Regions from separate parts of the Dyadobacter sp. 22481 genome, predicted to be linked through region 3. Evidence: riboswitches for the same ligand, from Rfam matches in the RefSeq annotation. Region 3 holds a riboswitch; each other region holds the start of a gene.

Region 1 (7,511 bases), 1.6 Mb from region 3:
TCCGCTCTACATGCAAATTTCCCGGGACGGCGTCACACTTCACCTCTCCGAGCATCACGGCGACAGTACACCCGGCGCCAAGATTTTCATCGAATGTACCGGCGTGCGGGACTTTCATCAAGAGCTGAACGAAAAACACTACAAATACAACCGTCCCGGCCTGGAACAGGAGCCTTGGAATGCAATACATCAGTCACCGTTGTCGATCCATTTATGAACCGGCTGGCATTCAACGAGCGGCTTTAAGCATTTTTTGCTTTGCCCAAAGACACCAGAATGCCACCAGCAATGATCAGTAGCATGCCTGTCAGCATGGAAAGGGAAGGAATAGCTTCGCCCATCAAAAAGCCGATCAGTACCGAGAAAAGGATATTGGAATACCCCACAGCAGCGACGCGCCCGGCTTTATCGAAGGTAAACGACTGCGTGAGCATTTTTTGTCCTAAAAGTGCCGTAAGCCCCAGGGTCAGAAAACCCAGCCATTGCCAGGCAGTCTCCGGCCATTTAAATGTACCTATTAGAAAATCCAAATGCTCCATTGGATAATAGGTGCCAACCAGCATCGACAAAATAGGCATTACAATACCGCTGAGCATGAAAGAGAGAATGATCGCACGTGTGTCGTACACCACGCCTAACTGCCGGATTGAAAGGTAGGAAACGGCCGTAAGCAAAGCATTGCCCAGACCCAACGCATTGTCTCGCAGCGACGATGAAAGGTCGGGCCGGAAGACGAACAAAATACCGGTAAAACCAACAAATATGGCCATCCATTCCTTTCCATTCAGCGTTTCGCCTATGAGTAGCCAGGAAAAGAGCGCGAGAAAAATCGGGTAAGTGTACTGATATGTGGATGCACGGCCAAGCCCGAGCGTTTGAATTGCATAAAAGAGCATGTAGAGAGAAAGTGTCCCCACTACTCCCCTGAAAATCAGCAATCCCAGCTTTCCTCCCTCCTGCCTCAGCGGACGCTTCCAAATGCTGCTGATAATAAAGACCACGCCGACGATATTCCTAAAAAAAACCAGTTGAACTATGTGGAATTCCCTCCCGAGCCATTTCGAGATCGCAGATGTGAGCGAGAAGAAAAAAGCGGCCCCCAGCATGAGGTAAATGCCTTTCAGGGAAGACGCGGTCGAAAATTTTTCAGTAGAAGAAGCCAAAAGCAATCAGAATTTGCGCAAAGATAGCGGTTATCACACACAACGGAAAGTCGGCGAAAATACCTAACTTTACACCCGCTTGGTGCCATAAGCTGCTTCTAGTCAGCAATTAGGCTTAATAGGGAATTCCGCGAGAACCGGAAGCTGTCCCCGCAACTGTAAGTCTGCCAATTTGCCTCCGATTCTTCATGCCACTGTTTTTACGACGGGAAGGCACCGGATGCGAAAGACGAGCCAGGAGACCTGCCAAAGCATTTGATCGGCCCGTTTTCGGAGGAAAAACAGTAGATCGCCGCCATTCATTGCGATTTAGCGTGTTTACCGACCGGAGATTTGTGAGTTACTGGATATTGTGGGCAAGTTTTGCACTGGCACTACCTTGTTATGCGCAAAAAGACTCCATCGACCTCGACCCGGTGGTAGTCAGGGGTTTTGTTCCTCAAAAATTCATGAGCGGCCTCAAAATACAGACCATAGACTCAACTTCCCTCGCCCAGCTACGGTTTCAGAATATCAGCGATGTGCTTTCCGCATTTACACCTATTGCGTTCAGGAATTACGGCCCAGGGCAACTTAGTACCGCCTCATTCAGAGGCACTTCTGCCAACCACACGGCTGTTTTATGGAACGGGCTCAATATTAACGCCCCCACCCTCGGACAGACCGATTTTTCCACGATTCCCGTTGCCGGCTTCGACCAGCTTTCGGTTCAATATGGCTCAGCGGCCAGCATTGTAGGTTCCGACGCCGTAGGTGGAAGCATTCTGCTAGGGAGCAACGTCAATAATGATGCGTTCAAGACTTCGGCAGGATCGCAGCACGACAGTTTCAATAACCATCAGTTTCAGGCAAATGCACGCTATTCTGGAAGTTTGAACGATCAATGGTCGGTTTCCGGAAAAACAGCCTTCTACAACGGACTGATGAACAACGATTATCCAAGGCGTTACCGAAGAAGCTACCTGCTTTTGCCCACGGAAACCTGGCAGAAAGGAATGGTGCAAGACCTGTTCTTTCGTGCAAAAAATGACCGGGAGTTATCAGCACATATCTGGCTCACCGACAATAACCTGACTTTGACACCCGACGACGAGCAAGGCCGTGAAATGACCCGGACAACCGCCTACCGCACGATGGTTCGCTATCAGGTGCGGACGCTTGCGGTGCGCACAGCATGGGTACGCGACGTCATCGATTATGCCAAAGGCGACCTCGCCCACCCCGACCATTCGGTAACTAACAAGTTCGCGTCAAGAGTCGAAAAAGACTTTACACTAAGTCTGGGAGACAACATAAATGCTGTTTCCATCAAAACCGGCGGGGAATGGACGCATTATCGTTCGCGTGTACCCGGCTATGCGCAATCGCCCGTGAGCGAGAACCGCACAGACTTTTTTCTACTGACGCGCTGGCAGCCGGGTTCGAGGATTACCGCGTCCGTGAATCTCAGGCAAGGGTTTGTGACAGGCTATAATCCGCCATTCACGCCTTCGGTAGGGCTGGAATATGGTTTAATTCAAAAAATACATTATAATCTCAAAATCAAAGGCTCGGCTGGCCGCAGCTACCGCGTGCCTACGCTGAATGAACGCTATTGGAAAGATCTGGGAAATCCTGGCATCCGCCCGGAAACAGGCTGGAATAAGGAGATAGGCCTCGAACAAATCTTCAAGGAAGTATTCGGCGGCTCATTGCGCACTTCCGCAAGTTTTTACCATAACCGCATCAAAGACTGGACCTACTGGAACCCGTCGATGGGCTTCCGCGTCGAGAACCTGCAACAAGTGCTGGCCCGCGGCATTGAGCTACACCTGAGTTACCAGCAGCAGACCGGCACGATACGGCCAGGGCTGGACGCAGGCTACGCATTCAATAAAAGCAGCCAGGAAAAAGCCTACGATAATTACTCACAGGACATTGTCGGGAAACAACTTGCTTTTGTACCTGAGCATACGGCAAATATCAATGTGTTTTTCAAGTACAGGTCGACTCGGTATACGAGCCAGTTCCAGGCGGTTAGCAAGCGCTATTCTACTTCCGATAATATTCAGTTCCTGGATGGTTACGGGCTTGTAAACCTGATGAGCGAAACCACCTTTTCCTTCAACAAATTCAAGTTGCTCTTGCAGGCGCAGATCCGTAATGTCACCAACACGTTTTATTTGAATGTCAGAAATAATGCGATGCCGGGAAGAAGTTTTGCATTAAGTTTAACCTTTAGTTATGATTCTCAATAAATCAATGAAAATGAAAAAACAGTTAGCCAGTTCATTAGCAGTAGCGTTTTCCACCGTGTTGCTATGGTCGTGTAACCAAAGCGATCCGGCTGCGAAGGGAGATTATGTGAGTGGTGTTTTTGTGTCAAATGAAGGGAATTTCACACAGAATAACGGTGCGATATCCTATTTCCCACGTGAAAGGACCACCGCCGACCCCGATATTTTTGCTGCTGCCAACGGCACTAATTTGAAAGGCGGTGTGCAGGATTTTGTGGCGGCGAATGGGAAAGGGATTATCCTCGTCGACAACTCGGCAGCAGGCCAGGACAAGGTTGAATTCGTAGACAGCCATACTTTCAAAAGCGAAGGAACAATTGGCGCGCCCGACATTGAAAACCCGCGTGAGGTAGTACTCGTCGGCAATAAAGCATATGTGTCGTGCTTGGGAACAAATGCCGATTTGAAATACACCACAGGCTACATCGCTGTTATTGACATTACGACCAAAAAAGTTACCAAAAAGATCAATGTGGCCGATGGCCCTGAAAATCTGGTTTACAATAATGGTAAACTTTACATCGGAACTATCCAGTGGGGCGCCGGGAACAAGCTAGCGATCATCAACACAACTTCCGACGAAGCAACGTCGCCGATTGCCACACCAGGCATCGCCAATCCGGTGGGTATCGATGCCAATGGAAAATTGTGGGTAAATGCAGGTAGTAAGGTCCTCCGCATTAACACCGAAACCAATGTTACCGAAGCAACGCTGCCCATCGCTACGGGCGGCGACAAAACGCCAGGCAATTTCACGTTCAGCCCCGATCTGAAAAGCATATTTTTCGTGCTTTCGGGGTTCAATGCGATGGGTAAAGAGTACGGCGCAACTTACAAGTTTTCTATCTCGGATACACAGATCGCGATGGCGACGCCGCTGATCCCTCGCTACTTCTCCGGCCTTGCCGTTGATCCATTGCAAGGGCTGCTATACGCGGGTGTGAGCCCATCCTACACGCAGGCGGGCTATGCGGTACGCTACCGCACGGACGGTTCCGTAGTCGATTCCATCAAAGTAGGGGTTATTCCTACCGGATTTTTCTTTCAATAACTGCTCAATGCCGTTGGCCGCTTATCACAGCACATCAACAAATGACTATGAGCAGTATAAACAAAAAAAGTCCCCCGTGTGGGAGACTTTTTTTGTTTCGGACTATGCCAGCTTATTTAAAAAATCCTTGCGGATCGGGCAACTTGGCTTTTAATAATTCTACAAAATCGAGGTTTAGCTGGGTAAAATCCAATATACGGCCCTTGTGCAGATGATCCCACGATTTGTCGAGCTCATTGAGATTATAATGCAGTAATGCCAGGTTATACTGGCCGAGCGCGTAGGTGGAATCAATGGACACTGCATGTTTCAGCAATTCAGCCGCCTCGTCCAACTCCTCTTTCCGGCTGGTAATCGCGTACAGTTTCAACTCAACTGTCGATAAATCCACCAACAACGGTACATTGTCTCCTTGCAGGCTCACGCCCTTGCTCAGCATTCTTTTGGCATCCACCCAGTTTTCACGCTGGTACGATACAACCCCAAGCCCCCAGTAGGCTTCTACGTTCTTGTCGTTCAGCAGTTGGGCGAGATTGAAGCGGTAGCAGGCGGTGTCCAGAGAACCTTCCTGCAAATATTCCCAGGCACGGGTCGCGAAAAAACTGCTGGCCTCTGTGCGGCTGGAAAATGATTTGTCACATTCATTCAGGAATTTGATCTCTTCATCAATCTGCTCCGATGTCTTACTCACCTCCCCGAAGAGCGGGATAACTCGCCTCTCCTTTAAATCAAGGGGCTTTTTGGGGGCAACGTTGGTATCTGTGCTTGGACCCGCGCTTGCCAGATGCGTGTTTTGAGCAAAGCTCAGCACAGGTATCAAAAAGGCAAGCCAAATTACAACAGACTCTTTCATAATTGACTTTAATAGAAGAACAGGTTTCTATTGTCCAAGTTAAACGGTTTTATTGGAATAGTATTGCATTACCTTCGTTTACTTCTTCCGGTCGCTCCCCTGCGGCCTTTACCGGTATTCCCGGACGTTTTTTTCGCCGGCGGGTAACTGTGTTTTTTCTCGTGAAAAGCGCCTTTGAATGTCGGATCTTCCTTACGCCGCTGGTTGTCGATCTCGCGAAGCATGTCCTGCCGCTCCTGGAAGGGCGTTTCAGCCTCATTCACTTCTTCGGGAAATTCCGCTCTCGGGATTTCGGTGCGGATCATCGCTTCTATTTTACGGATATGGTATTCGTCGGCGATGGTCATAAAAGTGATCGCATTGCCCACCGTATTGGCCCGCCCCGTCCGTCCGATCCTATGCACGTAATCTTCATAGATCAGCGGCACATCGAAATTGATCACATGGCTCACTTCTGTGATATCGATCCCGCGCGCCACCACGTCGGTTGCCACCATTACCCGGATATTCCCCTCCCTAAACGCCTCCATGGCATTAATGCGGGTATTCTGACCCTTATTTGCATGTATTACGCGAAGTTCAGCCTCGGGTACTACCCTGTTATTAAGAAGATTTTGATGCACGAGCCCGGCCACCTCGCGGCTGCGCGTAAACACGAGCACGCGTGTGAGGTTCTCCTTGTCTTCCAGTAAATAGGAAAGCAGATTGATCTTCGTACGGAAGTTGGACACCTCGTAAAGCGACTGCGTCACCATTTCAGCGGCGGTCGCCTGCGGGGTAACCTCGATACGGGTAGGAAATTCGAGGAACTCGTGGGAAAGGTTCTCAACTTTCCCCGAAAAAGTGGCAGAGAAAAGCATATTCTGCCTTTTACGCGGGATGATTTCAAGCAGCTTGCGGATCTGGGGCATAAAACCCATATCCATCATTTTGTCAGCCTCGTCGAGCACCATCGCATTCAGGTGCTTCACGACGATCTCTTCCTGGAAATACAAATCCATGAAACGCCCCGGCGTCGCAACGATAATGTCGACACCCTTGCGGAGGGCTTCAATCTGCGTTTTCGGCCCGACCCCGCCGTAGAGTACCACGGTACGAATGTCGGTATACTTGCTCAGCTGCGTGATCGCTTCGGATATTTGCATCGCTAACTCACGCGTGGGGGCCATAATCAATGCCCGGGGATGTTGCCCCTGGGCAAATTTGATGCGCATTAATAAGGGTAACGTATAAGCGGCGGTCTTGCCCGTACCTGTCTGGGCAATGCCCAAAATGTCCTGGCCGGCCAACGCCACGGGTATCGCCTGCTCCTGAATAGGTGTCGGTTCGGTATAACCTGCTTCTTCAATCGCGTTGAGCAATTGACGGTTGAGCTTGAACTGCTCGAATGAGTTTTGCGTAGTCTGCATTGCGCAAAGTTACGAAAACTAAAACGGTAGCCGGTTATCAGCCCTTCACAACGTCATCGACCAGCCCGGCGGAGCCGATGTAAAGCGGCGAGCGCTGGTGAAACGACTCCGGCACAATGTCGAGAATACTTCCGAATCCGTCACTCGCCTTACCGCCCGATTTCTCGGCAATGAATGCCAGCGGGTAACATTCATAAAGCAGCCTCAGCTTGCCTTTCGGATCTTTTTTGGTGGATGGATAAAGGTAAATGCCCCCTTTGAGCATATTACGGTGAAAATCCCCTACGAGCGACCCGATGTAGCGTGCGCTGAAATTCCTGGTTTTGCATTGCGCAATATATTGTTGCACAAACGGCGGGTAACTGTGGTAATGCCCCTCGTTCACCGAGTATATCTTCCCTTCGGCAGGGGTACCTATATTTTTATGTGATAAAATAAATTCACCTAATGACTGATCGAAAGTAAAGCCGTTCACACCATCGCCTGTTGAATACACCAGCATCGTCGACGAGCCGTAAAGAATGTACCCGGCCGCTATCTGCTTGCGGCCGCCTTGCAAGAAATCCTCCATCGAAGCCGGGCCGTTGATAGGCGTTATCCTTCTATAAATTGAAAAGATCGAGCCGATGGAGACATTCACATCGATATTGGAGGAGCCATCCAGCGGATCCATGGCTACCACGTACTTGCCATGGTTGTTGCCGGTGTGTATAATGTCTTCCTCTTCTTCGGAAAGGATCGCGCAAACCTCTCCCCCAT
Region 2 (7,511 bases), on a different contig from region 3:
TTCTGCCGCCGTTCTGGGCTACGGGTTGGGCCTGGCTTTTTTATGTGGTACTGATTGTGAGTATTATTGTAGTGATTTTTCGTTACTATTTTCTCGCGCTTGATGAGAAGAACCGCCGGCAGATCGAGACAATCGAAATGGGCAAAGAACGGGAAATATACAGTGCCAAGATCGACTTTTTTACCAATGTAGCGCACGAGATCCGCACGCCGCTGACGCTGATCAAGATGCCGCTCGATAAGCTGCTGGCGAATAGAAAGTCGGACCCTGACATGATTGAGAGTTTGAACATGATTGATAAAAACACCTCCCGACTGATAGACCTGACCAACCAGCTCCTCGACTTCCGAAAGGCCGAAGCTAACAATTACAGCCTGAATTTTACCAAAACCGACATCAACGACCTGTTGAACGACGTTTTCAGCACGTTCCGTCCGGCAGCCGAGCAAAAACAGCTGCAATACAAACTCGAATTACCCCGCATTGCCTTGCAGGCATTTGTAGATGAGGAGGCTTGTAAGAAAATCACCAGCAACCTGGTAAGCAATGCCATCAAGTATGCCGAAAGCCGGGTAAATGTGAAGCTTTCGCCATTCAACAGCGACGATTTGCTATTCCACATCGAGTTCGCCAACGATGGCCCGCCGATCGGTTACGACGACCGCGACCGCATTTTCGAGCCATTCTACCGCGCCCAGGGTAACAGTAAAGAACAGGGAACGGGCATTGGCCTGCCGCTCGCGCGCTCGCTCGCAGAGCTGCACAAAGGCACACTCGAACTAAAACGCTCCGAGCTTGACCAAAACACTTTCCTGCTTTCCATTCCCATTCACCAGGATTACGAGTTGGATTTGAATAAGGAAGACCACAAAAGCCTGAATGCTTCGGCTGAGGCAACTGAGGCAGGACAAAGCACCGCTAACCCAAAAAAGCCCAATGTGTTGCTCGTCGAAGACAACACGGAAATCCTGGGTTACCTTGGCCGCGAATTAGGTCTGGACTATAACATTTTCAGATCTGGCGACGGCCGGCAGGCGATCGATCTTTTACAAGAAGAAAACATCCATCTGGTAATCAGCGACATTATGATGCCCGTGATGGACGGCATTGCATTATGCCGCGAAATGAAGAACGACATCCGTTTCAGCCACATTCCCATTATTTTATTGACTGCCAAAAACTCGATCAGTTCGAAGATCGAGGGACTCGAAGTAGGCGCGGATGCCTATATTGAGAAGCCGTTTTCTCTCGACCATTTGTCTGCACAAATCACTAACCTGCTTCATAACCGCGACATTATCAAGGACTATTTCGCACGCTCGCCGCTCACGCATATCAAGGGTATCGCGTTTTCCCGCGCGGACAAAGATTTCCTCGAACAGCTCAATGCCATTATCACCGACCACATCGCCGACAGCGACCTGGACGTGGATATGCTTTCTTCCAAAATGAATATGAGCCGCCCTACCCTTTACCGGAAGATCAAGGGTATTTCGGATATGACCCCCAATGAGCTGATCAACCTTTCACGCCTCAAAAAAGCGGCCGAACTGCTGGCGGAGAAGAACTACAAGATCAACGAGGTGGCCGATATGGTCGGATACAGCGTGCCCACCAACTTTTCGCGGGACTTTCAGAAACAGTTCGGCGTCAGCCCCTCAGGCTATGTGAATGCATTGTAAGTTCAAAGACGGCATTGGTGAACCATCAGCGAAGAACGCAGCAAAAACCGATCTGACCACAGGGCTTCAAGTCATCAGATCATTTCCGAGTCGTAAACACTGAACCGGATGTTGTCGAACGCCACCGATGCTTTGCTGACAATGTAGAGATCCTGCAAACCGGAACTGACCAATTTGTAACGGGTATAATTCGCCTTGCTCAGGCCCAGATCGTTAAAACAATGTTCCAGGTAACTTTCACTGACAAACGTTGTGCCGTAAACATTCGCATTTTTAATACTGTCCTCCACGACGCTGTTACTGTCTTCACTTTGCGTCGAATAAATGAAATCTTCATCGGAATGACGCAGCGATGTATCGTGAACTGTAAATGCGAGAACGCCGCCCGGCGCGAGGCAATTCCACAGCTGTGTTAACCACCTGCGGAAGAGGTCTTCGGGCAAATGGCTGAATAGCGAGGCAACGAAGATGAACTGAAACCTGATCGCGGGCCGGAACTCTTCCGGGATAAATGACGAATGGATGCCATTGACCCCAAACTTATCGATTTGAAAATCCACTCCGTGCTTTTTGACATCGGCCGTGTAAATGTGCTCTGCCGCCATTACATGGATCAAATGCCTTTCCAAAGTCCCGTAGCCCGAGGCAAAATCCAGAAATGGAGCAGCTTGCCGCGCCCAATCGCTTCCCCACCGCTTTTCGGCTATTTTGCTGACCATATCGAGCAAGCTCACTCCTCTCACCACATACGCTCGCACAGCAGCCTCGACGCTGAAACCGTTGTTGATAAAATGCAGCAGCATCATATCGTTTTTCGAAATCTCCGTGTTCAGGCCCACAGGCAGCCCAAGTACTTTCTTGACCCTGTCGATTTCCTGCAGGGTGCTTTCATTTACCCGCCACTGGTCAGGGTAAATGTCGTGGATCCTTTGTTCCAGTGAATGCAGTTTCTGATTGGTCTCGTTGTGTAGTCCCATTTGGGAGATGATGTATTTGACCGGCGGACCAAATACAAGCATGACCATTCTCTTCAATATTACTTTCATGGCTCGCAACTGTTTAAGGTGGAAGAAGGTGGAGCGTACTATCAATTGTCGAAAAACAGGATTCTTGCTTTAACATACAGGACAACAAATAGATAGCGAGCGTTGCGCTTTTAAAAAAAAGGTGCGCAATGCCGGTTCCGACACCGCAATTACGGCCAGTTTGAAAGTGAAGAAGTAATAAGTCACACAAGCGCCACGGTCCTTGCAAAGAAGCATCGCCTATGTGCACACCCTACTTTAAATCGATATGAACGTAGAAATATTTTTATAATAAATAAGATTAATTTTACAGCATTTATTTACATTTAGCTGACTATCAATCAACTTATCAAATCTTCCTTATAACAGACAATCCCTATCCCTATGAAAAAGAGCTACCAACTATTACTGACCGGCCTGTTCGCCGTGCTTACATTTGCTGCAAATGCCCAAGTGGGTGTTGGAACCATCTCGCCAGCCCCCACCGCACAGCTTGATGTTCAATCGACTTCCAAAGGGCTGTTGATCCCGCGGATGCTCGACTCAGAAAGGACAGGAATCGCTAGTCCCGCGACCGGATTGCTCGTTTACCAAACCAACGGATCGTCGGGATTTTATTACTTTGACGGTGTGGTGTGGAGACCACTGCATAGCGGAGATGCTGTCGGCTTCACTGCTACGAAAAATGCATTAGCGATTAACGCATCCGGATCAATCAACAACTTCAACCAGGAATATGCCGCCGGCCCCGGGCTAAATGTGGTCACAGGAGCTTATACAGTTCCCGAAACCGGCATTTACCGCGTATCCGCCATTGTTAATTATTCAACTACCGCGGCCGTTTCGGTGAGCCTTGGAGCGGGCGTTGATCCGAAGATTAACCTCAGGGCCAACGGGGTTACCAACAAGTTGACAGGCAATTTCCCCCTGCTTAATGTAAACGTAGCGCTGGTACTATCGCTGAGAGCAATCCTAGGCTCTGGTACCGTCGTGCTTTCGGGAGATGTCCCGTTGACGGCCGGTGATGTGCTGGACCTGTATTATGAAGCCGACGGCCTCTCCATCACTCTTAATCTCGGCTCCGGCGGCACGGACAATGGCATCGTCTGGTCAATGCGAAAATTGTGATTTTAACATTACACCAATCGTTCTTTCACGACTTTCGCAGGGACGCCGGCCACCACGGTGTTAGGCGGCACGTCACGGCTTACCACCGCTCCGGCCGCCACTACTGCGTTTTCGCCGACGGTTACGCCGGGCAGAATGGTCGCCCCCGCCCCTATCCACGCATTTCGCCTGATATGCACAGGCCTGGGGATTAACGCCTTACGATCAGATGGATCGAGCGGGTGGTTCTCCGACGTGATGTTGACACGCGGGCCGATCATCACATCGTCCTCAATGATGATGCCACCAATGTCGAGAAACGAGCAGGCATGATTGATGAACACATTTTTACCCAACGTCGTAAACCTGCCGAAGTTGGTGTAAAACGGAGGAAATACCGTAGTCGATTCGTCGACCGGGGTGCCGATGATTTCGCTGAGGCACTCACGCAACTGATCTGTGTCTGTGACATTGGCATTCATTTGCGTGCATAAGCGGATGGTTCGCGCGACGGCCCGTCCAAAGTCGTCATAGCCCGGATCGTCTTTCCGGATCACTTCTCCGGCCCGCATCCGGTCAAAAATATCTTGACTGTTGCTTTCCATTTTGTATTGTTTATAGTAGACTTTCTACGCCGACAACCTACTACAAAGATACCCGTCAGACAGCCCGTCAGGTAACAACAATCAAACTGATCATTAAGAATTTCAAACCGCTTCGATTCGGAGCGCGCGCGGGTTTGTGCCCGTCATTCGCTTGAAGAAATTGTTGAAATAGGTAGGATATTCAAAGCCCAGCGCGTAGGCAATCTCGGAAATGTTCCAGTCGGTGTGCTGTAAAAGCGCTTTGGCTTCCGTCACGATCCGCTCGGTAATATGAGCGGTGGTGGGCTTGCCGGTAACCTGTTTTACCGCCCGGTTGAGGTAGTTGACGTGCAAATTGAGGTTGGCAGCATAGTCCTGCGCCGTCTTCAGTTGAAGTGGCCGGTCCGCGCTTTCGATCGGAAACTGCCTTTCCAGCAGTTCAAGAAACACCGACGCAATACGGCCGGAGGCATTTTTTCGCTGGTTGTAATTTTCGGACGGTTGCAGTTTCAACGCCTCATGGATGATCAGGTTGATGTAGTTCCGCATCAGGTCGTCCTTATATGAGTAGTCGGTTTTTTGTTCCTCTATCATGCGTTGGAAAAGCGAATTAAGGAAATCCCGTTGCTGTACCGAGATAGTCAGGATGGGCGTGCCTCCAATCTTGAAAAAGGGTGATTGTTGAAGGCTGTCATTGCGTTCGGAGGCTATCAGAAACTCCTCGGAAAACAGGCAGGTGTAACCCACATAACTGGTTGAAAGCGTCTCCCAGGAATAAGGAATATGCGGGTTCCCGAAAAATAGCACGGTTCCGTCGGTTTCGAAGCTCCTGTCGGAATAATGAATTTTACTTTTGCCGGTCGTCAGGCAGATCTTGTAAAAGTCCTTCCGGCTGTACACGCGGGTCGCCTGGCCGTCCTCCTCGATCTGAAAGACATTAAACCCCTTTAATTTCAGTTTACTATTGAATTCGGAAACCCGGCGCCGCTTTGTATTTTCCATAACACAAAATTAAGAATTACACGAATTTAATCACTGCAATACAAAAATAGAAATGCACTCAGGAAGCTGTACCTGAGCCGAGGCCTACCATGAAAACGGACGACCCTGAGACAGGTTTGTTTTACAGTCAACTGGGGGAAGTTTGCCGCCACGCGGGCTTTCACCGGGAAAGTAACATTGTTCAATACGTTCCGTATATTTGCGGTCCAAAGAAGTTCTTTACTTTATTTTTCCAACAGGAAAGGTTTTGCTTTTCAGTGAATTAATAGGGAATCGTGTGTAAATCACGAGCTGTCGCGCAACTGTAAGTAACTACCCAAAATTTATATCGAACAGATCCACTGTCCGCCTCGGATGGGAAGGATGATATAAATGTTACAAGCCAGGAGACCTGCCTTTTCCAGTGGACGACGCTTTCGCGCAATAAAGCAGGTCGGTCTGGATCATTACTCCCATGGTTTTGTAAACACGCAAAACCGGCGCCTGTTTGGCGCCTCCTCCTCATGCTTGTTTGTGAAAGCGGCTTCAAAATGCTGCAAAGAGCTTTTAACTCATCTAACCATTTAGTTAAAAGTATGCAAAAAACTACCCCCTGCTGTTCGCGGACTAACGGCGGAGCTAAGAAAACAACATTTTCATTCCTGCTGGCCTGCGCATTGTTGCTAGCTTCCCTCCTGGCTCCCGCCGCGGCTCCCGGACGTGTCAGAGGCTCCATCCAAAGCGAAAAAAGCGATGCCGTCGCCGGGATTAGCGTCCGTCTGGAAGGCACTCCCTATGCAGCCGTAACCAACGCCGACGGCCGTTTTGACATTAAAAACGTGCAGGCAGGAAGCTACACGCTTCTCATCAGCGGCGTAGGCCATGAGGCGAAGAAAGAAAACATCGTGGTCAAGGAAGGGCAAGCATTGGAATTGAATTATAAACTCAATACCAGTACCAACGAGCTCTCCGAAGTAGTCATTAGTACTGCCAGGCGCCAGGCGTATTCAGGCATCAACAAAATCGATGTTCCCCTTCGCGATATGCCGATCACGACTTCCACAGTATCGGCGAAAACCATCGGGCAGCGCGGCATCGACGATTTGGGCGAGGCCATGAAAAATACGACCGGCGTGCGGGCCAACAACACCTACGGCGGTTTCCAGCATTTCACGATCCGGGGTTTTTCTAATTTCGTGCTTTTAGTGGATGGCGTGCGCGACGAACGTCACAACATTTCTACCAGCGCGCCAAACACCAATTTGGCCAACGTGGAGTCGATCGAAGTATTGAAAGGGCCAGCTTCGGTATTGTTCGGCCATTCGGCTTTGGGCGGGATTATTAATATTGTGAGAAAAAGACCGACTGCGGGTTTCAAAGCGGACTTTTCGGCCAGCTATGGTACATTCAATACCCGGCGCATCCGCGCGGGTGCGGGCGGAGCGATCAGCGACGAATTGCGCTACCGTGTAGATTTCGGGATGTCGGACACCGATGGATACCGCCGTTCAGGCTCGAATACCAACAATGGCTACCTCGCATTGGAATACACTCCGACAGATAAAGATCAGCTCTACCTGACCATTGGCGCCAATAAGGACATGTACGACACCGACGCGGGCATTCCGATGCTGGAAGGCAGCAAATTGGCGCCGGGCATGAATGTGAACACCCGCTACAACGATCCCCAGGATTTTCTGAAACACACCCGCTATGATTTTCAGTTGAAATACACGCGGCAACTGACAAGTAAGCTCCGTCTCTCGAACCAGCTCTCGTATTATGACGACAATATCAACTATTTCTCCACGGAAGAGCTGAGCTTTAACTCGGGTAGGGATTCCTTGCAGCGGTCGTATCCGTTTTACTTTAACCACCTTACCAAACCGTGGCAAAACCAGTTGGAACTGACCTTGGATTTCAATACCGGCTCCATTGAGCATAAGCTGTTGGCAGGTTATTCAATCAGCGTCCTGGACCGGAAAACTTACAATGGAGACGTATTTGGTCCGGCGCTTGACGCGACTATCTCCATTGACAATCCCGTCCTGAACCAGGGCTACCTAACGCACAACGATCTGAACTACCGCGCGACGATGGAGAATGTGCACGGTATTTATGTGCAGGATTTC
Region 3 (7,511 bases):
CCGTATGCGGAAGCATTGAATGCGGATGACGTCACGCCTGTATACAATACGGGCGAGGAAGTCTATGCCGGGCTGCTGGCCACGCTCGACGAGCAGGTTAAGAGCCTGGACGCAGCCGCACCGAGCTACGCCACGGGTGATGTTTTGTATGGAGGTAATGTGAATGCCTGGAAGCGCTTCGCCAACTCGCTGCGCCTTCGCATTGCTTTGCGGATGATCGACGTGAAACCTGCCGAAGCTACCGAGGCCATCAGGAAAGCCCTCGATCCGGCCAATGGCGGCATTATCAGCACCCAGGAGCATAGCGCGTTGTTCCGCTGGCTGCCTTCGCCTCCGAACAACAACCCGATGAACCAGTCGTTCAAGGTGCGTGTAGATTTCTCGATGTCGAAGCCGTTTATCGATTACCTCAAACAATATGCTGACCCGCGGCTGCCTGTTTTCGCTCAGCCGTTGCTTAATACCAACAATTATGTGGGGGAAGTGTATGGCCGGGAAAACAGCAATGCCAGCTCCAACGGCGACCCTACACTCGTGAGCCTGCCTGCCGACTATGCCGTAGGAGCCACCGCACCGACGATCTGGCTCGACCTGGCCGAAGTGAAATTCATGCTCGCCGAAATCCAGGCCCGCGAGCTGAAAGTGGGGCTTACCGGAACCGCCGCGCAATATTATCAGGAAGGCATCGCCGCATCTATGCGCTTCGCGGGTGTGCGGGAAGAGAACATCAACGCATACCTCAAAAAAGTGCCTTACAATGCCGCCAAATGGAAAGATAGCATCGGTTCCCAGAAATGGATCGCGATGTACACCCAGGGCATTCAGGGCTGGCTCGAACGCCTCCGCCTCGATTTTAAGGACCCGATCACCGGCAAGGCTATTTTCGCCCTTCCTGCCGATGGCTCGCTGGATCCGGACGTCACCGACATTTCAAAACGCATGAGCTACCCGCTCGTAGAAGCCTCTCTCAACGGCACGCATTACCGAACGGCAGTGGAGAAGCTGGGAGGTAGAAATAGTAAGGCGGTGAAGAATTGGTGGGATAAATACTAATGCAGAACGGCCAGGTTTTAACACCTGGCCGTCCATCCTAAAAACTCTTCAAATACCGCACCGACAATGCCCTTCCAGGTAGGTTATAACCGCGTTTTTCGTAGTAATTTTCGTCGGTTATGTTGTTTATTTTCAAAGCGATTGTGTGGCCTCCTGAGATTTTGAATTGTGCGACGAAATCCAGCACCATGTATTTCGGATATTCGATTTCAGGATTGATGGGGTCGGTGTAATCAATATCCTTTCTCGTTCCGACTGACCTGCCGGATAGCCGCAGTTGTAGCCATTTTAAATTATCATAAGCCAAGCCAAAATTGAATGTATTGCGGGCGACATTCTGAATATCGCGGCGCATTTCGGACGCATCGGTGCCAACGATAAGTTCTCTGGCCTTAATTATGGAATTGCCGTTCCAAAATGCTTTCAATGAATATCGGTAATCGGTTTTTGCTCCAAAATCATACGACAGCTCGGTTTCCAGACCGGTAATTTCGGCGTCGGCGGCATTGACAAACGTGGCCCGTGAGGTAATCACATCCCCATTGTCCAAAGGTTCGTTCACGACTTTGATGATCTTCGCGATGCGGTTTTCAACTTTCGTACTATAAAAAGTTGCATTGGCAGCGAACCCTGACTGCGGTTTGTTGAAATCCAGACCCAAATCCCAGCTCACGCTGCTTTCGTTTTTTAGGTCTGGGTTGCCGGCTGTGACGGCAATGCGGCCTTTCGAGTCGCGGATTTCGTTGTATCCGGCAACACTATAAGCGTCGGTAGTGACGAATGCGCGGCCGATGTTGGCTTTTACGCGGAGCGATGGCAGCAATGCATAAGTAATGCCGAGGCTGGGGCTGGTGAATGGCGTCGTTTTCCTGCCAGCCTTGTAGGTGGGCAACAATGGCGTTTGGCGGACGTCGAAGGTAATGTGGTCCAGGCGGATACCCGGTTGCAGCGTGAGCTGACCGAAATTCAGCAATGCTTGTCCGAAAAATGCGCTGGAAATCAATGCGTATTCGGGTTGTGTCGGGGCACGCTCAGTGGTGTCGTTGGTCCAGCGGCGGCTGTTGGTGGAGGCATTGAGGTAATCGTAGCCCAATATCACCGAATGCCGGCCGAGCTTCCAGACGTCTTTTACCTGGATTCCTTTCCACGCATTATGTCCCTGCGCGGAGCGGAAAGGTATTACGGCCTTACCGGATACATTTTGGGTATAATTCCTCGTGTTTTCTTCCGAAGCATACACTTTCACACTCGGGCTGTGCTGCCCGATCTGCCCCGTTAGGGAAATATCAAGTGCCTGCCTATCTACATCTTTGGTACTCGCCTCCGTACTCCCTGACGACAGTTCACCCGGCGATTCCACATCTCTTGCCTGGAATTGCTCCCCGCGTATATCCACACGCCAACGCTCGCTGATCTGATAGCCCAGCCTCAATGCACCGGTGAAATAATGCAATTTTGTAAAAGGCCGCCGGGTACCATCGCCGGTCGTTTCGTCGGTTTGGACGGCAGGACGGTCGGTATAATTTTTCTTCGCGTGTTTGTAGCCGAATGCATTACGGAGCCAATTGTCTTCTCCAATTTTGTAATCTTTGGATCTTTCTAAGTAGCTGAAAGATAGATCGTAGTCTAGTTTTGATGTGATATTTCCACCTGTGTTAAGCCCCGCCTGCAATGTTTTAAAGCTACCATATTCCAGAAAAGCATTGCCCCCTGGCGTACCCTTGGAGCGTTGCGTGATGACATTGATCACACCGCCCATCGCCTGTGAGCCATACAAAGAGGATGCCGGTCCTTTTAAAACTTCAATTCTTTCAATACCATTTAAATTGATTTGCGACAGGTTGGTGGCACCGGCAGGGCGGCCATCGATAAGCAGTAACGTCCTTTGGTTTAACCCCGAGAATTGTGGACGAAACCCGCGAATCCCGATGCCGGAAGATAAATTGGGATACTGAATCACATCCACGGACGCTGTTTTCCTGACAATGTCTGTCAGGTCGCTGGACGGCGTCATTTGAATATCCTCTTTGGAAATAATGTCCAGCTTTTGAGCGATCTTTTCTTTTTTGGTTTCAAAACGGGTAGCTGTCACGACTATCGGGTCGAGGAGCTGCCGGGCCGAAGTATCTGCACTGCTTTCTTGTGCTGATGCACCCGAAATGGCTAATATTGAGAGCATTGATCCGCTGATGAAAGTGCGGGCGGTTTGGTAAAAGTGGGTATGCATTGGTTAAAATTGAAATGATTCATAGAGTGTAGTCGCGCCGATCAGGATTGAGAATGTCCCAACGAGATAGTTGACGATTGTCAGAAAGCGCTCGCGTTTTTCGGCAAAGCGCCCGATAGAGAAGGCGAAAAAATAGCCGTAGGCCGACATCGAAAGGATAATGCCCAGACTTTGTAGAACGATGATCCAAACCGCCGTCATAGCATCGCTGGCGGCTAGCGTAAGCGCCACGGCGCATGCACCGCCCGTACCTGCGAGGCCATGCACCATTCCGACCCAGAACGAGCGACTAACTTTGCGGTCAGCAGGGGCGACCTCAGGTTTTTTTTTGCTAAAATTCCGCCGGATCGCCAGTATTCCCAGCCAGATCATCAACGGGCCGACAAGCAGCTCGACCCTGTCCGCGATGTGAAGTGACATCGTTGATTTAAGTAGGAGCACCAGTACCGCGAATAAAATCAAAGTAAGCGAGTGCCCTAGCGCCCAATGCGACGACCGCCAGATGAGCTTCCAACGGTCGGCCGGGCCCCGGTGGGCCGCGCCCCGTGGATCATAATTTTTCTTTTCCTCCGTGGCTAACACCGAAACGGCAGCCATATGGTCGGGCTCGAAGGAGTGCTGCACGCCGAGGAGCAGGGAGTCAATAAGCAGATAATGAATCATTTGGATTTCCGCATAAATTAGAAATTAACTTATGGGAGAATGCAGGGAGTGGCTCAACCGCAATGCAGCCTGCCGTTTCCTCTTGCCTTTCTTCCCGAAAGCAAAACCGGATGATTCAATGGCAGGTCTTCTGGCTCGTTCAAGTTCTTGCGCCTTCCCGGGGTAACCCCAGTGACATCTTCCAAGAACATCGTTAGTGAACTTACAGCAGCGGGTACTGCTCCGGATTTAAACCGGATTCCCTTTTAATCGCGCCCGGAGGCGCAAACCAATGAATATGCAAAGCTATGTGTTTTTGTGGGAGATAAACCAGATTAATAGCCGAATACCGCTAACTTTACATCACAAAAAGTTCTTTAACTTACTTCTCCAACAGGAAAAGGGATTGCGTATCAACGCATTCCAGGGGAATCGTGTGAGAATCACGAGCTGTCGCGCAACTGTGAAGGGTCAATCATTCAAAATTAACCCAAGCCAGAGCACCTGACCTTTCCTTGTTGACAATGCTTTCGCGGTATGAAGCAGGGTCTGGTTTGGATATTCGTCGGGTTTTCGCCCGTTTCGATTGCCCGGTGGCGTCGCTGCCTGGGAATGCCTTTCTGTTTTCTGCTGTCGAATGCATTTGAAGTTTTCATGACTTTCAAATTATCGATGGCTTAAAGATGTCTCTTCCAAAATCCAGTTTCCTGATCGCAGCGCCGTCGAGTAATTCGGGCAAGACTACCGTGACCCTGGCATTGCTGCGCGCGCTCCGGGAGAGGGGGTTAGGAGTGCAGCCTTTCAAATGCGGGCCGGATTACATTGATACGATCCACCACACCACTGCGGCAGGAAGACCGGGCCTGAACCTGGATACTTTTATGGCTTCGGAGGCACACATGCGGGCCGTGTACGCGCATTACGCCTCGCGTGCGGATGTGAGCGTGGCCGAGGGTGTGATGGGTTTGTTTGATGGGGCCGATAAAATGAAAGGTAGCAGCGCAGAGATAGCGGCATTGCTGGATATGCCGGTCCTACTGGTGATCAATGCCCAGTCAATGGCGTATTCGGCGGCCCCGCTGATTTATGGTTTGAAAAATTTCTATCCCGGAATCCGCGTGGTGGGGGCGATATTTAATTTTGTGAACACCGAATCGCACTACCGGTTTTTGCAAGATGCCTGTGTCGACGCCGGCGTGGAGGCTTTGGGCTATTTGCCTAAAAATGAAGCGCTGCACATCCCTTCCCGGCATTTGGGATTGCACATTTCGGTTGAAACAGATTATGAAGAGATTATCCAGAGGCTGGCCGAGATTATCCCGCAAACGGTGAATCTTGACCGGTTGCTGGAAATTACTTCTGTGAGCTATCCCGACGAAAATGCGGAGATTTTGAGTCAGCAAAATCATTTAGTTAAAGCAGATAGAAAACCTCCAAACCTGCGCATAACGGTTGCCTACGATGAGGCATTTTCCTTTTTGTACCACCAGAATATTGAATGCCTGCGTGCATTCGGCGAGGTGCAGTGGTTTAGCCCTTTAAAAGACGCCACTTTGCCGGAAACCGACCTGCTTTACCTGCCCGGCGGCTATCCCGAACTGTTTGCGAAGGAGTTGTCCGGCAACCTGCCGATGCTGGAAAGCATTCGTAATTATTGCGGGAACGGAGGACTGGCGTACGCGGAATGCGGCGGGCTGATGTACCTCGGTAAGGCGATCACCGACGGCAAAGGCAATTCCTTCCCGATGGCCGGAGTACTCGATTGCGAAACGACGCTGCAACGTTCGAAAATGACGCTTGGCTACCGGGTAATGCGTTGGGACGGGCTGGAAATCAAAGGCCATGAATTCCATTATTCCGCATTGAAGGAACAATTTGCGCAAGTACCGCTGGCACAAATGACCAATGCAAGAGGTGTGCCGGTTGATACACAGTTTTTTAGAGTGCAAAATACGTTTGCTGGCTATACTCATTTCTACTGGGCCGACAAACCCGAATTCATTCAACACCTCATCAACAAAACCACAAAAAACGCCGAAAGCCAAGTGCCGAAAGCCGATAGCCTACCATGAAACGCCAGCGCATCACCCGATCCGACGGAAAAGCCATTAACCTCGTGCAGCGGCGGGGGCACCTTTCGTATTGCTACAACGCCTGCTGCTGCGGACGCATCGACCGCGGTTATGCACCCATTCCAGTAGAGTTATATAAGAGTGAGTGGCTGCGGCGGAAGCTACGGAATGTCGTGCATATGACCAAAGGCGGCTGCCTGGGGCCCTGTACGCTGGCGAATGTGGTTACCCTGCTCTTCGACGGCCATTCGGTGTGGTTCCATTCCATCAATTACGACTGGCAGATCATCGCGATTTTTGACTATATCGAAAGTATGGTCAAGGCCGACAGGTACCTTGTCCCGCCTTCGGACCTGGCCGAATATGTATTTCAATTTTATACCTGGAAAGGGTCTGAGAAATCGACGGAGCTCGGTCAAACGGCTATTCCGACCGACGGTATCGTGTTCCTCACGCATGCGGACACGGACTTGCTCACGCTCGACCGAGCGATGCAACTCCTGCCGGAGGATTTTCCCAAAACAACGGGCATCAGCCTGATGGCGATCAAAAGCGAAGAGCAAATGCAGCAGCTTTTGCAAAGGGAAATTGCAGAGGCAAAGATTATCATGGTCCGTATTCACGGCAGGCTAAGTGGCATTCCGGGATTTAATGAGCTTGTAAAACTGGCGGGGCAACGGGGTCAGCATTTGGTAGTGATCAGCGGCACCGGGGAGTTGAACCCTGAATTTGCGGCGGTATCGACGGTTTCACCTGCCATTTTGCACGAAACGCTGGCCTATTTACAGGCCGGTGGTTACAGCAACCTGATTTCGCTGCTGAGCTACCTTTCCGATCATTTACTGATGACCGGGTTCGGTGCCGAAGCACCCGTTCATTTACCCGAACACGGCATTTACCATCCCGATTTGCCCGAATTTGCCGACAAAGCCGACTGGCTGAAATACCGTAATCCCGCGCTGGCGACGGTAGGCATTACATTTTACCGGGCGCATTGGCTGAGCGGGAATACCAATTTCGTGGATGCGATGATCCGCTCCCTCGAAGACCGTGGCGTAAATGTGCTGCCGGTATTTACTTCCTCACTCAAATCCGTGCATGCGGAGACCGGCAAGCCGGAAGCATTCAGTTATTTCGATACGGAAGTGGGAATGGGAATTGATGTGCTGGTGAATACAATATCATTCGCGATGAGCGATATTCAGCCGTCGGGGCAGAGCAGTGCGCCTTCCGAAGCGTTGCTGGATTTGAATGTGCCGGTTTTGCAGGCTATCACAAGCGGTATGGGCCGCGGGCCGTGGGAATCGTCTTCGCGAGGGCTCAATCCGCTGGATACGGCCATGAATGTGGCTATTCCCGAGTTTGACGGGCGCATTATCACGGTACCGGTTTCTTTCAAGGAGAAAGGAAAAGATACGCGGGGGTATGAGCCGCTGGATAACCGGATAGATCGTGTTGCTGGTTTAGCCATCCGGTTTGCACGTCTGAGACATTTGAAAAATGCAGATAAGAAGATT
Region 4 (7,511 bases), on a different contig from region 3:
GCGGCCTGTTCATATTCTACCGATTCTTCGAGGAATACGCGCAACTCTGTTCGGATTTCCGGGTAAATTTTGGATAGGTTAAAAAGAATGGTCAGACAAAACGTACGTATAGCAATGGCTATCTGGCGGTTCGAAATGATCCCGAATGCGGCGTCCATCAGCTCGCCATGAAATTCATCGGGGATGCTGATGTCTTGTAAAATACGCGCACTGTTCCGGATCACCGCGTCATGAATATCCGATCGTTTCAACTGGCTCACCAGCACGCCGATGTACGGACGGATCAGCTCCGGACGCTCCCGTGTTGCAATGCTCACGCTGTACGCGGCGCGTTGCGCGAGGTGGTACTCGTCCGATTCGAAGCAATGCATCAGATGCCTGAATGCATCCTCCGAAGTGCAGGCGTACATCGCCACTTCGGTCGCTTTCCGCTTCGACTGGTAGGGGTCGGTCAACAATTCTTCTTTGATATTCATGATTTTGAAAGGTCTAAATGCAAATGCCCCACGTTTCGGCAGGGCATTCGCAGACATTACTTCGGGTTCGGTCAATTATTTGATTTCACCCACCATGTCTTCCGGTTTTACCCATGCATCGAATTCTTCTGGCGTCAGGTAACCCAGCGAAACGGCGGTTTCTTTCAGCGTAGAGCCATTTTTGTGAGCGGTCTGCGCGATTTCGGCAGCTTTATAATAACCGATTTTAGTATTCAATGCAGTAACCAGCATCAGTGAGTTGTTCACGTGCTTCTTGATATTCTCATGCAAAGGCTCGATACCCACCGCGCAATTATCGTTGAACGAAACGCACACATCGCCTATCAAACGGGCAGAATGCAGGAAGTTGTAAGCCATCAGCGGTTTGAAAACGTTCAGTTCGAAGTGGCCGTTGGAACCACCGATGCCGATCGCCACATCGTTACCCATCACCTGAGCAGCTACCATGGTCATGGCTTCGCATTGGGTAGGGTTCACTTTACCCGGCATGATAGAGCTTCCCGGTTCATTATCAGGAATATGGATCTCGCCGATACCCGAACGCGGGCCCGACGATAGCATGCGGATATCGTTACCGATCTTCATCAGACTCACCGCAACGGTTTTCAATGCCCCGTGCGCTTCCACAATTGCGTCATGTGCCCCGAGCGCTTCGAATTTGTTTTCCGCAGTGATAAATGGCAGGCCGGTCAATGCGGCGATGTGACGCGCTACATTTTCGGAATATCCCGGAGGCGTGTTAATGCCTGTTCCTACCGCGGTACCGCCCAATGCCAGTTCCGAAAGGTGCGCCAATGTATTATGAATAGCTCTCAAACCGTGATCGAGTTGCGAAGCATAACCTGAAAACTCCTGGCCTAGCGTCAGTGGTGTAGCGTCCATGAAGTGCGTACGGCCGATTTTGACTACATTTTTAAATGCTTCTGATTTCGCTTTCAGCGTATCACGCAGCTTGGTAATGCCCGGAATGGTCACGTCCACCAGAATTTTGTAGGCCGCAATGTGCATCGCAGTAGGGTAGGTGTCGTTCGACGACTGTGACTTGTTCACATCGTCGTTCGGGTGCAAAAACTTGGTTTTATCAGCCAGGTCGCCGCCTTGCAGCACGTGCCCGCGGTAGGCGATCACCTCGTTGCAGTTCATGTTCGACTGTGTTCCCGAGCCGGTTTGCCACACTACCAATGGAAACTGGTTGTCGAGCTGGCCGGTCAGGACTTCATCGCAAACTTTGCCGATGAGGTCGCTTTTTTCCTGGGGGAGAATGCCGGCTTCGAAGTTGGTGATAGCGGCTGCTTTTTTCAGGTATGCGAAGGCTTTGATGATTTCCTTCGGCATTTTATTGATATCCTGTGCGATAGGAAAGTTCTGGATCGAGCGTTGCGTCTGGGCGCCCCAGTATACATGCGCAGGCACCTGCACTTCGCCCATCGTGTCTTTTTCTATACGGTATTCCATTTTTGAAGTAGAATGATAATGTAAAATGAACAATGTGCGGTAAAGTTAGGATCGGGTTTGCAGTTTCTGGAGTTTTTTATGGATAAATGTTCAGCTCTGAAAAAAGAATGTTTAGATTGACCAGCCTGTATCCTAAACACCGCTTTTATGACACCCAAAATCAATATCTATCCCGACTATGCGCTGATGAGTGCCGCTGCGGCTGAGCGGGTGATCGATCTGATGAACCACAAACCCGAATCGGTCATCTGCTTCCCGTCGGGCAGCAGCCCGAAAGGCATGTTCGACGCATTGGTAACCGCCAACCAGAACGGTCGTGTTGATTTTTCTAAATGCATTTTCATTGGCCTCGACGAATGGATAGGCCTCGGCTCCGGCGACGACGGCAGCTGCCGCGATCTCCTCGACCGTGATTTTCTGAAACCTATCGGCCTCCATGCAGATCAGATTGTCTTTTTCGACGGCAAAGCATTCGACCCGCAGGCCGAATGCGACCGCGTCAATAAGATTGTAGAAGGCCTCGGTGGCCTCGACCTCATTATATTAGGTGTTGGAATGAATGGTCACCTTGCCCTCAACGAGCCCGGCACTTCCTGGAACACCTACGCCCACATTTCGGAGCTCGATACCGTTACGGTTGAAGTAGGGCAGAAGTATTTCAAACAGGCGACCACGCTTACCCGTGGCATTACCGTCGGTATCAGGCACATTCTGGAAGCGCGTTCGGCGATTTTGCTTGCTTCGGGCGGATCAAAAGCGCCGGTTATCCAGCGCGCACTCGCGTTCCCGGTTTCGAAGGACTTCCCGGCGACAGTTTTGCAAAACCATATGAATGCAGAGTTTATACTGGATGCGGACGCTGCGGAGTTGATTTCGTAATGGGTTGTTTGTAAAATGCGCGTTAATGAAATCACTTTTCAGAGCAGCATTTCAACCTCAAAACAGATATTTTATCCTGCCGAAGGACTAATTTCTATCCGCTTCACTGAAATTGCGACGCCATTTCCAGCCGAATGCCCTTCCCGCCTAAATTTGACGCAGTTCTTTGTGAACGCCCGTCAATCGGGGTAATGGTTTTTGCTTTTGGATCCCTCAGCCAAAATCCAGCAAAACAAAAAGGAACCGTGTGCAATTCACGGGCAGTCGTGCTACTGTAAGTATCTGTCCTGACGATTTCAGGACTCGTTTTTACCCTCGCGTCCCATTGCAGCGCCCAGGCGCGGCGAGAAGGGCGGTAAAAATGATACAAGCCAGGAGACTTGCCATTATCCTCAATGGCTTCTCCCTCACGGGTGGGGGGTAGTCAAGTATTGATTTACCACATTTTATTGCAGTACCACAGGCTTCCCGGCTGGTTCGGGGGAACTGTATCTGTTCGTTTCGCAGGGTAGCCTCGCCGTTGCCGCGATAGATGAAGTACCGGCCAACGTCCGCAACAGGCGTTTGCAGGGATGGGAGGGTGTTTTCACAGGGTTTTTATTAACTCTTTAAACACAAAAAAACATGTTGTCACACAATCTTGGCTACCCGCGCGTGGGGAGCCTCCGTGAGCTTAAAAAAGCCAACGAGCAATTCTGGGCGGGTACAATCGACCGCGATGCACTGCAGAAAGTTGCCCGCAAAATCCGTCACCAGAACTGGGAAACGCAGCAGAATGCAGGCATTAGCCTCATTCCTTCCAATGATTTTTCGCTTTACGACCACGTCCTCGACACGTCGCTGATGGTAGGGGCCATTCCCGGGCGTTACCACCAGTTGCTCGACGGTAAATCCAACAAGGAGCTCGATCTCTATTTCGCAATGGCGCGCGGTTACCAGAAGAACGGGCTGGATATCAATGCCATGGAAATGACCAAATGGTTCGACACCAACTACCATTACCTCGTTCCCGAGTTTGTGAAAGACCAGAAATTCAAGCGGTACTCCGACAAGGTTCTGCTGGAATTTGAAGATGCGTTGCAAAAGGGTATTGTTACAAAACCCGTATTACTTGGGCCGGTCACCTATTTGCTTTTGGGTAAAGAAAAAGAAGCCGGGTTCGATCGCATCGATCTGCTGGATAGTCTTTTACCGATTTATATATCAATATTAAAAGAACTCTCGGCTAGGGGTGCCGAATGGGTGCAGCTCGACGAGCCCGGATTGGTATTTGATTTAAATGAAAAGGAAAAACTGGCTTTTCTGAGCGCTTATAGCCAGATCAGGGAGGCGCTTCCGAAGCTGCGTATTTTGGTAACGACGTATTTCGGGCCCCTCGAAGATAACCTGGGAATTGCGACCGCATTACCGGTGGATGCATTGCATTTGGATTTGACACGTGGAGCAGAAACATTACCGCAAATTCTGGTTGATGATTCATTTGTATCATCCACTAAAAAGCTCTCACTCGGTGTTGTCGACGGCCGGAATATCTGGAAAAACGACTACCGCAAGTCGCTGAAATGGATTAAGACGGCGGTAAATGTGCTGGGAGAAGATCGGGTTTTGGTGGCTCCGTCGTCGTCGCTGCTGCATAGCCCGTACGACTTGGAGCTTGAAAAGAATGAAGCGGTACTGACGCCGGAGATCAAAAACTGGCTGGCATTTGCCAAGCAGAAACTGCATGAGGTAACGACATTGGCAAGGCTCACAACGCTTGACTGTTCGAACGATAGTGCATTTCTGGCCAATCAAAAAGCCATTGAAAGCCGCCGCACTTCCGCATTGATCCACAAGCCGGCCGTTAAAGCAAGGGTTAGCGAAGTGAGGGAATCGGATTTTGACCGGCAGAATGCATTTGCAATCCGGCAAGCCATTCAATTGGAAAAACTGAAATTGCCATTATTCCCATCGACTACCATCGGCTCGTTCCCACAAACCGACGAGGTAAGGCAGCTTCGTGCGCAGTTCAAAAAAGGCGCATTGACGTTGGACGAATACGAGACCCGCATTCGTGAAGAGATCGTCGACTCGCTGCGCTGGCAGGAGGAGCTCGGAATAGATGTACTTGTTCACGGGGAATTCGAGCGAAACGATATGGTGGAGTATTTCGGCGAGCAGCTTTCCGGGTTTGTTTTTACCCAAAATGGCTGGGTGCAGAGCTACGGCAGCCGGTGCGTGAAGCCCCCAATCATTTATGGCGACGTGGAACGCGCGGAGCCAATGACGGTGAAATGGTCGGCGTTTGCGCAGGCCAACTCCGCAAAACTGGTAAAAGGCATGCTTACCGGCCCTGTTACGATCCTTCAATGGTCTTTCGTACGTGACGATCAGCCCAGGAAGGATACCACGTTCCAGATTGCGCTCGCGATTCGCGACGAGGTGGTTGATTTGGAAAAGGCGGGCATTAAAGTGATCCAGATCGACGAACCGGCGATCCGAGAAGGCTTGCCGCTGCGGAAACATGCCTGGAAAACCTATTTGAAATGGGCAGTGGACGCATTCCGGTTGAGCGCCGCAGGCGTGGCCGACCAGACGCAGATCCATACGCACATGTGCTATTCGGAGTTCAACGACATTATCGATTCCATCGCGGCGATGGACGCCGACGTGATCACGATCGAAACTTCGCGTTCGCAAATGGAGCTGCTCGACGCATTCGCGCAGTTCAATTATCCGAATGAAATCGGCCCGGGCGTGTACGACATCCATTCGCCCCGCGTGCCGACGGTCGACGAGATGATCCTGTTGCTCGAAAAGGCATTGAAGGTCATTCCGGCGCGGAACCTCTGGGTGAACCCGGACTGCGGATTGAAGACCCGCAAATGGCCGGAAACCGAAGCGGCTTTGCGTAACATGATTTCTGCGGCTAACTTGCTGCGCGAATTGGTCGAAGTCGCGGGGTAGCGACAACCCCTTTCAAGCTAAGGCCAGGGCTCTCCTGGCCTTAGCTTTTTTATCATTAAAATGCCGTTATGTTGACACTTGAAGAAAAAATCATCGCCTCGGAAACACGCGTTTTTAAAACTGTTTTCCCCAATAACACCAATCATTACGATACCCTTTTCGGCGGAACCGCGCTGTCGATGATGGATGAGGTCGCTTTCATTGCAGCAACGCGGTTTTCGAGGTTGAGATGCGTTACCGTTTCGTCGGACCGTATCGATTTTACACATCCGATCCCTGCGGGGACCATTATCGAGCTGGTGGGCCGCGTCGAGACCGTTGGGAACACTAGTATGAAAGTCCGGGTGGATATTTTCGTAGAGAAAATGTACGAGGTGAGCCGGGAAAAGGCAGTGACCGGGATTTTTACGTTTGTGGCACTGGACGAAAATCATAAGCCCACCCGGATTTTACAGGAATAACCCGAATGCTAAGTTTTATTAATATTCAATATTTATATTATATAAAGATTTTTTTGGACATTATATTTGGGTATCTGTATACCCTTGCTCTGTTCAATGAAATCACGTCTACTATTCTTTTCTTTCATTTTTGCCCTGCTTTTATTCTTAATTGCAGAAATACTGCTTCGTATCAGCCTTATATTTTTCGGTTATCCATTTCTCCGCCCTTCGGATTACCTGTATAACGGATTTTACGAAAACATGAACGATGTCCGGGACAAGCCGATTGTCCGGGGTGCAGGGGTGAAAAACATACTGATTTTGGGCGGTTCGGTCGTCAGTACGCCGTGGTCGCACCTGGAAAGCCGGTTGGATACGATCCTGCAAAAGCATTACGGCAAAGAAAGCCGGTTTGCTATCTATAATGTTGCGGGCGCCGGCCATACTTCCCTGGATAATGTATTGAAATACAAACTGCTGGAAGATAAGCAGTTTGACCTGGTGCTTTATTATGAAGCGATAAACGAGAACCGGGCCAACAATATCCCTCCACAATATTTCCGGAAAGATTACACGCATATTAAGTGGTACCACGACATCGAGCTCTTGCGGCGGCACCGGGAAATCAATGTGACCGTCATTCCTTATTTGGTTGATAAGCTAATATCAACAGTCCGGGACCGTATGACGCACAGAATTTATGTCAGCGCAGAAAAGGTAGATCCGCAGTATGCAAAATTTGGGGGGGACATTAAAACCGGGGAGCCCTACCGGCAGAATATCGAAGAGCTTATAAAAATTGCACAGACACGGGGCGAAAAGTTGCTGCTCATGAGTTACGCGACCTATTTCCCCCCGAACGTGACGCTTACGGGCGAGCAGGAGGATATGAAGCATTTTGCGGGGTGCTACTTCGCATCGCCGGTCGTGATCTGGGGAAAACCGGAGCACGTCAAGAAGGGAATAGATGTCCATAATCAGGTAATCCGGCGACTATCGAAGCAGTATGGCACGTTATTTCTGGATATGGAGAACACCATGCCGAAGGACCCCAGCCTGTTCTGCGATGTGTGCCACGTAAGCGAACCCGGAGCACAGCGCTTCGCCCATGAAATTGTAGAATTTATCGTGCGGCAGAAAATACTGGAATAGCTAGCCGGGTGTCGTTTGCAAAATGCTTATCTTGCACGCCTTTTGAACGGTGTAAGACGAAACTGTACACATTATTCTAATCACTCATTAATGAAAATTTTAGGTATTTCGGCTTTCTATCATGATTCGGCCGCGGCTC

Evidence for each region. Region 3 has a riboswitch for cobalamin ahead of ACTJJJ_RS17160 (hypothetical protein). Riboswitches for the same ligand answer to the same signal wherever they lie in the genome.
Region 1: another riboswitch for cobalamin. It lies ahead of ACTJJJ_RS10470 (TonB-dependent receptor plug domain-containing protein); the one in region 3 lies ahead of ACTJJJ_RS17160 (hypothetical protein).
Region 2: another riboswitch for cobalamin. It lies ahead of ACTJJJ_RS07465 (TonB-dependent siderophore receptor); the one in region 3 lies ahead of ACTJJJ_RS17160 (hypothetical protein).
Region 4: another riboswitch for cobalamin. It lies ahead of metE (5-methyltetrahydropteroyltriglutamate--homocysteine S-methyltransferase); the one in region 3 lies ahead of ACTJJJ_RS17160 (hypothetical protein).

The regions. Positions count from the first base shown of each region.
Region 1 covers NZ_JBQENV010000002.1:77,815-85,325, reverse strand. Annotated here, with positions in the region: gene ACTJJJ_RS10480 (glyoxalase superfamily protein) at 1-217, shown strand, start outside; gene ACTJJJ_RS10475 (DMT family transporter) at 243-1,163, opposite strand; cobalamin riboswitch at 1,228-1,428, shown strand; gene ACTJJJ_RS10470 (TonB-dependent receptor plug domain-containing protein) at 1,499-3,400, shown strand; gene ACTJJJ_RS10465 (DUF5074 domain-containing protein) at 3,411-4,490, shown strand; gene ACTJJJ_RS10460 (tetratricopeptide repeat protein) at 4,603-5,343, opposite strand; gene ACTJJJ_RS10455 (DEAD/DEAH box helicase) at 5,412-6,752, opposite strand; gene fbp (class 1 fructose-bisphosphatase) at 6,790-7,511, opposite strand, start outside.
Region 2 covers NZ_JBQENV010000001.1:1,929,535-1,937,045, forward strand. Annotated here, with positions in the region: gene ACTJJJ_RS07440 (hybrid sensor histidine kinase/response regulator transcription factor) at 1-1,682, shown strand, start outside; gene ACTJJJ_RS07445 (class I SAM-dependent methyltransferase) at 1,757-2,728, opposite strand; gene ACTJJJ_RS07450 (exosporium glycoprotein BclB-related protein) at 3,092-3,835, shown strand; gene ACTJJJ_RS07455 (DapH/DapD/GlmU-related protein) at 3,844-4,419, opposite strand; gene ACTJJJ_RS07460 (helix-turn-helix domain-containing protein) at 4,522-5,400, opposite strand; cobalamin riboswitch at 5,626-5,813, shown strand; gene ACTJJJ_RS07465 (TonB-dependent siderophore receptor) at 5,976-7,511, shown strand, end outside.
Region 3 covers NZ_JBQENV010000002.1:1,700,014-1,707,524, forward strand. Annotated here, with positions in the region: gene ACTJJJ_RS17150 (SusD/RagB family nutrient-binding outer membrane lipoprotein) at 1-1,053, shown strand, start outside; gene ACTJJJ_RS17155 (TonB-dependent receptor plug domain-containing protein) at 1,091-3,232, opposite strand; gene ACTJJJ_RS17160 (hypothetical protein) at 3,284-3,943, opposite strand; cobalamin riboswitch at 4,047-4,231, opposite strand; cobalamin riboswitch at 4,307-4,449, shown strand; gene ACTJJJ_RS17165 (cobyrinate a,c-diamide synthase) at 4,606-5,994, shown strand; gene cobN (cobaltochelatase subunit CobN) at 5,991-7,511, shown strand, end outside.
Region 4 covers NZ_JBQENV010000003.1:1,181,221-1,188,731, reverse strand. Annotated here, with positions in the region: gene ACTJJJ_RS23600 (hypothetical protein) at 1-476, opposite strand, end outside; gene fumC (class II fumarate hydratase) at 552-1,952, opposite strand; gene ACTJJJ_RS23590 (6-phosphogluconolactonase) at 2,100-2,831, shown strand; cobalamin riboswitch at 3,007-3,233, shown strand; gene metE (5-methyltetrahydropteroyltriglutamate--homocysteine S-methyltransferase) at 3,456-5,777, shown strand; gene ACTJJJ_RS23580 (acyl-CoA thioesterase) at 5,849-6,238, shown strand; gene ACTJJJ_RS23575 (hypothetical protein) at 6,335-7,372, shown strand; gene ACTJJJ_RS23570 (carbamoyltransferase family protein) at 7,463-7,511, shown strand, end outside.